4 regions of the Fictibacillus marinisediminis genome follow, and region 1 is predicted to be linked to each of the others. Evidence: riboswitches for the same ligand, from Rfam matches in the RefSeq annotation. Region 1 holds a riboswitch; each other region holds the start of a gene.

The links. Region 1 has a riboswitch for S-adenosylmethionine ahead of LCY76_RS17830 (YezD family protein). Riboswitches for the same ligand answer to the same signal wherever they lie in the genome.
Region 2: another riboswitch for S-adenosylmethionine. It lies ahead of LCY76_RS19385 (alpha/beta hydrolase family protein); the one in region 1 lies ahead of LCY76_RS17830 (YezD family protein).
Region 3: another riboswitch for S-adenosylmethionine. It lies ahead of mtnK (S-methyl-5-thioribose kinase); the one in region 1 lies ahead of LCY76_RS17830 (YezD family protein).
Region 4: another riboswitch for S-adenosylmethionine. It lies ahead of LCY76_RS03055 (sugar ABC transporter substrate-binding protein); the one in region 1 lies ahead of LCY76_RS17830 (YezD family protein).

Annotation. Positions count from the first base shown of each region.
Region 1 covers NZ_JAIWJX010000002.1:3,339,489-3,342,608, reverse strand. The annotation lists gene LCY76_RS17835 (sulfite exporter TauE/SafE family protein) at 1-682, opposite strand, end outside; SAM riboswitch class I at 907-1,017, shown strand; gene LCY76_RS17830 (YezD family protein) at 1,150-1,266, shown strand; gene LCY76_RS17825 (phosphoadenylyl-sulfate reductase) at 1,360-2,061, shown strand; gene sat (sulfate adenylyltransferase) at 2,089-3,120, shown strand, end outside.
Region 2 covers NZ_JAIWJX010000002.1:3,658,540-3,661,659, forward strand. The annotation lists gene LCY76_RS19380 (bile acid:sodium symporter family protein) at 1-657, opposite strand, end outside; SAM riboswitch class I at 946-1,052, shown strand; gene LCY76_RS19385 (alpha/beta hydrolase family protein) at 1,195-2,007, shown strand; gene LCY76_RS19390 (hypothetical protein) at 1,976-2,236, opposite strand; gene LCY76_RS19395 (thermonuclease family protein) at 2,509-3,120, shown strand, end outside.
Region 3 covers NZ_JAIWJX010000002.1:1,606,124-1,609,243, forward strand. The annotation lists gene mtnA (S-methyl-5-thioribose-1-phosphate isomerase) at 1-743, opposite strand, end outside; gene mtnK (S-methyl-5-thioribose kinase) at 749-1,960, opposite strand; SAM riboswitch class I at 2,042-2,195, opposite strand; gene LCY76_RS08740 (carbon-nitrogen family hydrolase) at 2,290-3,087, opposite strand.
Region 4 covers NZ_JAIWJX010000002.1:538,976-542,095, reverse strand. The annotation lists gene LCY76_RS03060 (sugar ABC transporter ATP-binding protein) at 1-438, opposite strand, end outside; gene LCY76_RS03055 (sugar ABC transporter substrate-binding protein) at 743-1,858, opposite strand; SAM riboswitch class I at 1,990-2,099, opposite strand; gene LCY76_RS03050 (hypothetical protein) at 2,218-2,925, opposite strand; gene cidR (cidABC operon transcriptional activator CidR) at 3,053-3,120, shown strand, end outside.

The DNA of each region.
Region 1 (3,120 bases):
TGCGGACGAGCCATGCGGCGATCGGTGCTGCGATTAATCCTCCCGCCATGAGGGCGATAACCCACATCCAGTTGACCTGCTCCCATCCGAGAGAGATGAGGAAACCGAGTGTAGCAGAAACGGCAACAGCAAATTCGCTCGTATCCACGGAACCGATAACCTTTCTTGTTGTTGTGCCGTTTTTGGCTAACAGGACAGGTGTGGCTACCGGTCCCCAGCCTCCTCCTCCGGTGGCATCCAAAAAGCCTGCAACAAGTCCGAGCGGGATGAGCTGCTTGCGGCTGAACGCTTTTTCATGATCAGCAGGCTTGGTGTTCTTTTTAAATAAAAATCGGTACAGAATAAAGAAACCAAGGAACAGCAGGAAAAAGGAAATATACGGTTTTACTGCGTCGCCAGGAAGATTGGATAAAAAGCAGGCACCGGTAAATGCCCCAATGGATCCCGGAATAATGAGACGAAAGATAATTTTACGGTCAACATTACCGAACCTGATGTGTGATGCACCTGAGGCGGCTGTCGTAACAACCTCTGCAAAGTGAACCGAAGCCGAAGCAACCGCCGGAGCGATCCCAAAGGCCAGCAGCAGGGAAGTCGAAGTCAGTCCGTAAGCCATACCGAGAGACCCGTCAATCAGTTGTGCAACGAGTCCAATCAGGGCCAGGATGATCAGTTTTTTCATTTTACTCCTCCTAACAAATAAAAGGCCCTTAACAGTAAAGTTAAGAGCCTTCGGTTTTTCCGATCAGCAGTGTATCTCTTTTCGAATTTAGTATCTACTATATTCAATGGAACGAAAGTCTGTCAATAAAATTTTCGGATATTTCAATAAATATTTTTTAATCCGATAAGAATAATAGGGTTTTCGAAAGCATAAATGTGTGTTATTATTTAAAAAAATAAAAAAACTTATCCAGAGCGGTGAAGGGAACTGGCCCGATGAAACCCGGCAACCTGCATTTTTTTTGCAAGGTGCTAACTCCAGCAGAATGTTTATTACATTTTGGAAGATAAGGTAATATGTTTACCTCGTCAGTCTTTCCGAAATGGAAAGGTTTTTTTATTGCCATTTTAATTCCTAAAAAAAACCGAACAAAACATATTAAACGAGGAGGTTCTGATGTGGTAAACGGTAAAAGCCAGGAAGAAATTTTTGAACAGTTAAAAGAAATGCTGAACAGTATCAAGTATGGGTCCATCACGTTAATTGTTCAGGATGGAAAGCTGATTCAGCTGGAAAAAAACGAAAAGGTACGTTTTAAATAAATATTCGCTGACTAGAAAACTAGAGGCGGTTTTAACATAGCAGGATGGCTGCTTATGGTTAAAGCTGCCTTTTTTATTGGAGGGGTGGTTAACATGCTCAAGTTTGACACATGGAAAGAACAGGAGTTTACGTTTCCGGAAGACAGTGAAACGAAGGGATCACTCGAAGTACTGAAATGGGCGTATGAGCAATATGGAGATGCACTGGTTTATGCTTGCAGCTTCGGTATAGAAGGCAGTGTCCTGGTGGATCTTGTATCCAGGGTCAAACCAGATGCAAGAGTCGTTTTCCTGGATACAGGCCTTCACTTCAAGGAAACGTACGAGGTGATCGAAAAGGCGAAAAAAAGATATCCAGAAATGAAGATTGAGATGAAGAAGCCTTCGCTGTCCTTGTTGGAACAGGCGGAAAAGCATGGCAGCGAGTTATGGAAAAGAGAACCGAACCTCTGCTGTTATATACGAAAGGTAGCCCCTCTCGAGGAAACACTGGACGGAGCACCGGCATGGCTGTCAGGTCTCCGGAGGGAGCAGTCGGCAGGGAGGAGCAATGTTCAGTACGTCAATAAGGATGAACGTTTTAAATCCGTGAAAATCTGTCCGCTGATCCATTGGACATGGAAGGAAATTTGGAGATACGCCTACAAGCAGAATCTGCCCTACAATCCGCTTCACGATCAGGGGTATCCGAGCATCGGCTGCGAGCCGTGCACGCTTCCGGCTGACGGGTCGGGTGATTCCCGCTCAGGACGCTGGTCAGGGCAAGGGAAAACAGAGTGTGGACTTCACGAATAATAAAGTAAAATTACAGGAGGAATTAACATGACATCAATTTTGCCGCATGGAGGAAAGCTGATAAACCGTTATGAACCAAATCTGCCAACGGACCACATTCAAAAGGAAGTGGAACTGGATGCTACATCCTTAAGTGATCTTGAACTGATCGGTGTAGGAGCCTACAGCCCAATTACCGGTTTTCTAAATGAAGAAGACTATCAATCTGTCGTTGATTCTCTACGTCTTGCTGATGGAACGGTTTGGAGCATTCCAATCGTCCTTCCAGTTCATGAAAAACAAGCCAGGACGCTATCAGCAGGAGATCAGGCGAGGCTCGTATTTGAGGGTGTAACGTACGGAGTCATCGAGGTGGAAGACCTTTACCGCCCGGACATTAAGCATGAAGCAGAGCAGGTCTACCAAACGGCAGATACTGCACACCCTGGGGTTAAAAAACTTCTGGAACGCCCTTCTTACTATGTCGGAGGATCAATCACTCTCGTAAAGAGGCCAGAAAAACAGAGGTTTACTGAATATCGTCTGGATCCAGCTGAAACCCGCCAAGTCTTCAGAGACAGGGGATGGAATACAGTTGTAGGTTTCCAGACAAGAAATCCTGTGCATAGAGCACACGAATACATTCAAAAAACAGCCCTTGAAACCGTAGATGGACTGTTCCTGAACCCGCTTGTTGGAGAAACGAAATCCGATGATATTCCCGCTGATGTGAGGATGGAAAGCTATGAAATCCTGCTTGAAAACTATTATCCGCAAGACCGGGTATTCTTGGCCGTATTTCCGGCAGCGATGAGATATGCAGGACCGAGGGAAGCCATTTTTCATGCGATGGTCCGCAAAAACTTCGGATGCACACACTTTATCGTTGGAAGGGATCATGCAGGTGTGGGTAATTATTATGGGACGTATGATGCACAAAAAATCTTTTCCAGGTTTACTCCGGAAGAACTAGGCATTACACTGATGTTCTTTGAACATAGCTTCTATTGTACAAAGTGCGAAGGAATGGCTTCATCGAAAACATGTCCTCACAGCAAAGAGGATCATGTGATTTTGTCA
Region 2 (3,120 bases), 320 kb from region 1:
AACCAAATACGGGGTGGCAACCGAAGCATTGATGGCGACCACAGCACTCATGCAAATTTTAGAAACAGGAGAGATTCTTTTCCCGAGCGTGTTCTTTATTTCTCCCTTCGTCCAATGATTGAGCAGCATGCCAATGACAGATGGGATCACGATCATAATCAACAGGTCCTTCACCATGGACCATTCATTAATGGAGACGGTTTCTCCGACAAACAGGGATAGGCTGTAAGGTACGACGATCGGCGATAATAGCGTATCAATCAATATAATGGAAAGCGCGAGGGTGCTGTTCCCCCGATAAATGGATACCCAGATGCTGCTCGTCACGCCGCACGGTATGACCATTGCCAATACGAGTCCGGTTATGGTTGGGGAATCCGAGGAAAACGCAATGTGCCCGACTCCCCACGCCCATATCGGCATTATGATATGCAGGATGATGAGTGCTGTCAGGATGGGCACAGGCCGGGACAGTGTATTGCGCAGATGGGTAAAATTAGACCCTAAACTACCTGAAAACGTCATGAATGCAAAAATCCAAGGAACTAAAAAAAGCAAACCCTTTAGTTCGCTCGTAAGCAAAATTCCAAGGATCACGCTTGCGGGTGTAATAAATGGCATAAATCTTTCCAGCTGGTGGTTTAACTTTTCTAACACGATTAGCCTTCTTCCGTCTGAGTCTATTACTCTAATAGTATATTAATTTATAGTATAAAATATTTAAGTTTGCGGTGCCAGGCACCGCAATTACATACTTGTGTAATTCAGGTGCCTGGCACCATATATGGCACCCTATAAAAACAGGCGCAGGCTATTGTATATTTTTGAATCCCTCTCCCCGCCAGGTGCATAGGATGTATGCATACACTTTTGAGATAGCTGTCCAAATCAGATTATTTAATTGACAAACTTTTAATTCTATTTTACATTAAATGAAATTAAATATTCTTATCCAGAGAGGTGGAGGGAATTGACCCTGAGAAACCTCGGCAACAGACTCCTATATGAGCACTGTGCCAATTTCAACAAGCTTTTTGCTTGGAAGATAAGAATTGTGTTGATCATTCTTCGGTCTCTTCAACCCTTTCTTATGTTTCCATAAACATAGGAAGGGGTTTTTTATTGAATCAATTCCGACTAAAAAGATATGAATAGTTATTTTAAATGATAAACGTTAAATAAGGAGTTGGTGATATGGAAAAACACGATTGTATACACTGGGAGGGAAAAAGGCTTACCTCAACCGTGCATTATCCGGAATCCGTACTGAGCAAAAGTAAGAAATTCCCTGCCGTTATTATTTGCCATGGATTTACAAGCAACCGGATCGGTGTGGACCGCTTGTTTGTTAAAACCGCACAGCAGCTTTCTTCGAACGGATTTGTTGTGGTTCGGTTTGATTATTCGGGCTGCGGGGAGAGCGAGGGGAATTATGGGGAAAACAGCTTTGAAGACCTAATCGACCAAACATATGCTGCCGTTAGCTTTGCCTTGGAGCTTCCTAACGTTGATTCCGACCAGATTACCCTGCTGGGCCATAGCCTTGGAGGAGCAGTCGCTGTGCATTCTGCGGCACGTGACGAAAGGGTTAAACAGTTAATCCTCTGGTCTGCGGTGGGACGGCCGTTTGATGACATTGTTAATATCGTGGGTGAAGAAGAATATAGCCATCTATTCATTAAAGGATTCGTGGATCATTTAGGTTATTCCCTGACCACAAAATTTCTGCAGTCTCTCAAGAATTCCAATCCTTTAGACCAGCTATCCCAGTTTTCGGGTGATGTGCTGCTCCTTCACGGTACGGACGACAAAGAAATTCCAGCCCATTATTGCGGTGAATTCTTTGAGAACACACAAAAAAGACCCTGTGGAAAAAGCAAGATTCGGCTTATTAAAGGCGCCAACCACACCTTCTCATCCATCATGCACTTCAATGAACTGATCACTGTAACCTCCAATTGGCTCATAAATGATTCTAATTTGATGGTGCCAGGCACCGGCTTTTGACACTTGTGTAAAAGCGGTGCCTGGCACCTGAAGTACAGCGATGGTAAACCGATCCCGGATCTCCTTTAACAAAGCCAGTATTGATAGCGATGGTGTTCCAATGAAAACTGACCGGGTTGTTCGCATTTACCGAAAATCTGTCCAGATACAACGTTTTTTGTGTGAGAGGCGCTAACACATACACTAAACTTTCCAACAACAGGATGACTGCCGCAACTAATTTTTTCACTTCTTCATCTTCCTTTTTAAAAATCTGCACCTTCGTGATCTTTAAGCTGCTTCAGAATCACTTTCCACTCTGAAAGATACAGCAAATGTGCTCGGTCTTTTTTGATCTTTCAATTAAGAAAGCCGCATAAAACTTGCTCACATTGTCCCCTTCTGCATTCCATATCGTAGTATAATAGCTTTTGTATTTTTATTATGGACGCGTCGCCGTAAACTTCATTACCCTTACCATACAACCAACTTGAACGCTCTAAAAATTAAGGGGAGATCAACTTGAGAGAAAAACGCAGAAAAAGTCTGACTAGCCTGATTGTATTGCTGTTAACGGCTTTGCTCATCACAGGGTGTGCACAGGCACCTAGCACAGGCCAAACAAGCACGGATCCCGGACAAAAAACGGATTCACCTGCTGCAAAACAAGAAGATTCATCTTCAAATGATGTCAAAATCACTCCATCCAGAGATCAGACATCTGCCGTTAAAGGCATGCCGGCTACTGTTACGTATGTGGTCGATGGGGATACACTGGATGTGAAATTTAAGAACGGAAAAACGGAGCGAATCCGCATGCTCCTTATCGACACACCCGAGACAAAACATCCGAGGCTCGGTGTTCAGCCGTTCGGGCCGGAAAGCTCCAAATTTACAAAAACCCAGTTAACGGGCAAAAAAGTCGGTGTCGAGCTGGATGTGTCCGAACGCGATAAATACGGCAGGCTGCTCGCGTACATATGGATCGGAAAGCAAAACTTTAACCAACTGCTTCTGGAAAAAGGCCTTGCCCGTGTGGCCTATGTGTATCCGCCTAACACCAAATACGTCGATCAGTTCCGCGCCACACAAGAAAAAGCTCAAAAAGCAGGTGTTGGCATTTGGTCGATTGAA
Region 3 (3,120 bases), 1.7 Mb from region 1:
GTATCTCCGTTGGCAGCGACTCTGTCACAGCCGACGATGACCGCAGCGATGTTTTTTGTTTTAAGTGTATGGGCAGCCATGTTATCCGTAATCAATGTTACATTAATACCTGCCTGCTGCAGCTCCCAGGCTGTTAAACGCGCCCCTTGAAATACCGGTCTTGTTTCATTAGCGTACACTGAGAGGTCCCAGCCTTTTTCTTTTGCTAAATACATGGGAGCCAGAGCTGTACCATACCGGGAAGTTGCAATTCCGCCAGCGTTGCAGTGCGTCATCAAACAATCCCCGTTTTTCAGCAAGGTCAATGCGTATTCCCCGATTTTACGGCAAGTTTCTTCATCTTCCTGCTGAATGAAAAGTGCCTCTTGCTCAATCAGCTGAACCGCTTCCTCAGTATCTCGGGCTTGTTCGGCAGAGCCTGTGACCCGGTCGAGGGCCCAGAACAAATTAACCGCAGTTGGCCGGGATCCGGCAAGGTAAGCTTTTTGCTGCAACAGCTTTGACTTGAACTCGTCATACGGCAGGGAATTGTTGGCCTTTGCCCATAACACGATTCCAAAAGCTGCGGCGATTCCAATGGCAGGTGCGCCTCTCACTTGCAATTTTTTTATGCAATCCCACACTTGTTCAATTGTCGTAACATTAATGTAGACGGTATGGCGGGGAAGCTGCTGCTGATCAAGCAGCAGAAGATGATCCCCTTTATATCTTAGTGATGAAATCCAGGTTTCTGTCGTACTCATAATCATTAAACACTCCTGATGTATGTGATAAATTCATCGATATTTTTTATTCTCTCAGCGTTCTTTACCCAATCGCTTCCAAGCTTAAGCACACGTTTTTTTAACTCGATTTGGCCATTGAAGTCTTCAATGGAATCAAGATCTTCGACATGGGCAAGCCCAATCGTGCGGCGGATCACTTCACAACCTGCAAAACCAATCATATCTGTAAAAATACTATTTAAAATCTCTTCCTCAAATTCAGGAAGTTTGGTTGCAGACTCTACACCCTCTGTTTTCCACAGTTCCCTGTAATGGGCAGTGAAGGTTTCCCAAGTGTCTTTGATCACGCTGAGCAAATAGCTCTGATATTCTTCGCGCCTAAGATTGTCAGAGATATGAAAGGACTGTGAGGCATGATTCAATGCAATATTGGCAAAAAAGTGGGCGATATCAAAGCCTTGAGGCCCATAATAAGCAAACTCGGAATCTATTAATTTTGTAGAAGTTTCGGTAACGAAAATACTTCCGGTATGGAGGTCACCATGCAACAGGGCCTCTGCACGCGTTAGAAATTTATATTTTAGAGAGGCAGCTCTCTGTTTGAGGAGAGTATCATTCCATAGTTTGGAAACGGCCTCCTTCAGCTCGGAAGGAAAATCGTTGGTGTTGATGTCATAAAACGGGTCAGTAAATACAAGGTCTTCGGTTATTTTGCAGAGTTCAGGGTTTGTAAACGTCTGGACAAGCTCTTTCTTCTCGAAAGGATGCAAATAGAAATCACTCGTATAGAACAGGCTTTTGGCAATAAATGTGCCGATGTGCTGTGCGAGATGAGGATATTTGACCCCTTCGATCAGACCTTTCCGCAGAATCACGTGAGAAGATAAGTCTTCCATTACAGTGAGAGCGAGATCCTGGTCTGTATAAAAAACTTCTGGAACATGCTCAGGAGCAAATTCTGCTGATTTTATTAAAGAGCTGCTTTCAATCCTTGCCCTGTCCAGTGTAAGCGGCCAGCTTTCTCCCACAACTTTGGCATAGGGAAGTGCCTGCTTTACGATAATGGATTTACCTGTATCTGCTTCGATTAGCCGAAAAACAAGGTTAAGATTACCGTCACCAATCTCATTGACTTTAATGTTTTGATAATCAGAAAACAGTTTGAGTTTTTGTGCCAGCCCCACCACGGTTTGTTCATTCAGTGGTTTGTAAGCCTGTTTGAGGGTTGTTGCCATCTATACTACCTCCGGAATTTTTTGTATGTAAAAAGGCCTCTTTTCTGTATGAAAAGAGGCCTGGATGTATAGCTTCCACGCCTCTTATCTTGCAAAACAAAGTTTTGCTGGAATTAGCACCGTGCCATACTGGATCTCCAGGCTTCTAGTAGTAGACGCCCCATTTTACAATGGTATTACGGTCGGTTGCTGGGTTTCATCGGGCCAAATTCCCTCCACCTGCTCTTGATAAGAGACAACAAATATAAAATTGTTAGAAAAAACAGAATGCAATAATAATTTACAATGGCAATCATACAATCTTATCCATTGTCCTGTCAAATCTTTTTTTAATAAAATTCTGGACGTCTGTCTTCAAACACAGGAATTCTGTTTCTTACTTCTTCAACAAGATCAGTGTCGACCTCAGCAAACAAAATGGTCTCTTCTTCTCCGTCTGTCTCTGCAATAATTTCTCCCCAGGGATCAATGACCATCGTGTGACCTGCGAACGTGTTGTTCTTATCACTGCCGACCCGGTTGCATGCCACAACGTAGCATTGGTTCTCAATGGCTCTTGTTATTAGCAGGTTCCGCCAGTGGCTCAGCCGCTGCGCCGGCCACTCGGCAGGAACAAACAGGATAGAGGCGCCTTCAAGAATATGGGAGCGAATCCATTCGGGGAAACGGATATCATAGCAGATGACACCGGCAGCCGGAACGTTTTCAAGCATGAAATTTCCTTTGCTGGAGCCCGGAGCAATATATTTTTCTTCCTGCATTAGCCGGATCAGATGGAGTTTACTGTATTCGCCGATCTGCTTACCTTTTCGGTTAAAGGCATACATGGTGTTATAGATTCCTTCATCCGTTTTCTTAGCGATGGAACCCGCAACAATGTTCACTTGGTATTTGCTGGCAAGCTCGCTCATTAATCGTTTGATCTCCTCGCCGTTTGTATCTCCTATCTCATCTAGTCTTTCTAGATCATAGCCTGTAGTCCACAGTTCAGGAAGAACAATCACATCTGGTTTTTTCATTGCTGCCTGTTCAATTCGTTTTGAAGCCCTCTTAATATTTTGCTTGGGATTGCCAAGCTGAATATCCATTTGTATCGCTGCAACAGTAAGTTTCATGCTATCCTCCATTAAAACGTTTTGACAGATTTTAATTAAGCGTAT
Region 4 (3,120 bases), 2.8 Mb from region 1:
AGTAAGCTCACTGACCAGCTTTTTGGAAGAAACGTTAATGTTCATCTCTTCTAAAATTTGCGATGCCTTCTTATGCAGCTGTTTCCATCTTACAAGCTGCTTTTTACCCATCTCGTTGATCAGATCATGCAGCAGAATATTTTCACCAACGGTTAAATACGGGATCAGTGCGATGTCAACCTCTTGATGGACGATTTGAATTCCTTCGTCCAGGGCATCTCTCGGCAAAGTGATGGCCGCTTTTTTTCCGTCCAAATGAATCTCGCCCGTGTAATGATTGTAGGCTCCCGACAGAATCTTCATGAGGGTCGACTTCCCAGCCCCGTTCGCTCCGATCAGCGCATGAACCCGGCCGGTTTCACTGGCAAAGCTTACACGATTCAACGCTTTTACACCCGGAAACTCAATACTTATATCCTTCATCTCCAACAGAGCCATCTGCTTCTCCCCTTCCCTCAAAGCAAACACTCTCTTAACTTTAAAAAGAGAGTGTGCGTTTTCATTTTGCATAAATAAAATTTCATTTTGATTAGCTTTCTTACATACATCACATACTGATGTGTGCAAGAGACCCTCAAATCTTTTACTTTACATTTATGAAATGGGACTGCTGGTGTAGTATGAGCCAGCAATTGTAAAATTGAATAGCCGAAAATTGAACTCAAGAAAAAGAGCTCGCTTTTTCTTGTGCGGTTCAATTTATTAGGCTATTCAAGTCCCATTCTTTTCCTGAGAGTTTCAGTTATTTTTGGTAGTGATCCTTAAGTGTCTTCATCCAATCTTCCTCAAATGCATCAGACTGGCCCCAGCCTTTAATTTCCTTGGACAGGTTGACCATGTTCACACCCTCGTTTGATTTTTGCAGATCCTTTTGTGAAACAAGTGAAGCTTTCAAATCATATTTTTGAGGTGTTTTTTCACCCGCAAGCTTTTTAGCAAGAATTCTCATATCCACTGCCCCGATGAGCTTAGGATCCACAGCTGCTGTGTATTTCCAAGAGCTGTTCTTTTTCTGGATTTCTTGAAGGTCTGCATTGGAGACGTCGATACCGTAAATTTTGATTTCATTGCGTCCCGCTTCTTTAATCGCACGTGCAGCCCCGATCGCAAAGGCATCCCATGTGGCAAAAATGGCATCAATCTCGCCTCTTTTATGTTTGTTCAGCATGGCCGTCACCGCATTTTGCGTCTGGACCGACGTATCTGCAGAAGCAACGCCAAAGCGCTCTACTTCCTTGATTCCCGGGTTATTCTTCAATGTTTCTTTAAAGACGGCGTTGCGTCGCACCATCGGCGGGAACCCGTCTACCCAAAGATAAACGATGTTGGCTTTTCCTTTGTTCTCTTTAACGAGCTGATCGAGAGCCAGCTTGGCAAGGGCTTCATCGTCCTGAGACGTAAGTGTGACACCGCCTACTTTCGCGAGGTCCGGATTGGAATCAAACGTCACCACGTTCTTTCCTTTTTCCCGCAGTTTCTTAATATCGTTTATGGTAGCCGCATCATCACCGTGAGAGATGATAAAACCGTCGTAATTCTCATCAGCCGCCTGGGCAATCGCATCATGGAACTTGGCGGTATCACCGTTTGCTGTGTAGGTATCAACGGTAAAACCAAGTGCCTCCCCTTCCGCTTTAGCACCTGCTAAAAATTGAGCTGTATGATCATCACCGCCGATTTTACGGATAACCTTGATTCGGGCTCCCTGCCCTTTGGCAAACCGCTTTGGCACGTTATCGAACGAGACCTTTTCATGTTTGCCAGCTGATGAAGCGGTATTGCTTCCGGATGAACAGCCTGTTAATAAAAGTGATAAAGCGACCGCGGAGATTGCCGCGCAATTGATGAATCGTTTCATTTCCCCAACTCCCTTTTTTGTATATCTCTCTTCTCAAGGGGGCACGGGACCAGCGAAATAAGCCCCACCACGTAAAAAAACCTCTCTGGAAAAAGAGAGGTTTCATCGCATATGTATAACGGATTCGTCCTCTCTTATCTCTCAAAACAGACATGCTGTTTTGCTGGAATTAGCACCAATTCCATTACGGAACGGTTGCTGGGCGTCATAGGGCCAGTCCCTCTGCCACTCTTGATAAGAGAATGAATATTTAATTTTTAGAAAATATAGTTATTACTTTAATCTGCAAAAGGGAGAAAGTCAATGGTTTTTTTATCATATAAAAAACCTCTCCACAACGAGAGGTTAATCCACCAGGCTTATCCTCGGATATCCCCGCCAAAGATCGCAACGTTCTGCATCTCCGCACCAAACTCACTGCCATTCCACTTCAGGGTAGTCTGGACATAGCCAAGGCGGTCAGCGTTATATCGGCCGGCGATGTTTTGGTAAGCCAGCAGTTCATACACGCCATTTCGGTCAAAGTCCACCGGGTAAAGACCGCTTAAAGGTGAGACAAATCCTTGTATGGGAGCCTTTAATTTTCCATTCGGGTAGTAAATCTCAGACAAGTATTCCTTGTCCTTCGTACTCAAATCGATGATAAATTTTTGCTTCAGGCTGTAGCTGTTCACCTGTGCTTTATATTGGTCCAGATAAAAAACCCTGTACTTCAATTGGTCACTGAATACACCAGAGTCAAAAAGCGGCCCGAACTGCCCTCCTCTGTAGGCAAATACATAGGCATTGATCATGCCGCCGCTGCCTCCCGTATCCATAACGACCATGATGTCTTCTACCTTATCTCCTGTAAAATCCCCGAGAAAAAGGGTAGGATTGTACCCTGAGTTTTCTTTAAGAGGGAGTTGCACATACTGGTTGGTCCCTCCGTCCTGAACGACGGCCGCAATGTTCACCCAGTATGGACTATCCGCTGTTTTTTCAGCAGTAAGATACACCGTATCAATGGAACCGTCGCCCGCCACATTTCCCCTTTTCACATCCACAACCTGCCGCTGTCTGTACATCTGCCATCCCAGCCTTCCCACTCTCAATAAAACAGTATATGCATATTCGCCCTATTTTGGTTTTTATTCTGCAATCGTGATAAACTACAGAAAAATAACGCCGTTCATGCGGCAAGCAGGTGCATTCGTGGATATTAAACAATTACAGTATTTTATTGAAGTGGCAAAATATAACAGCTTTACACGGGCGGCTGA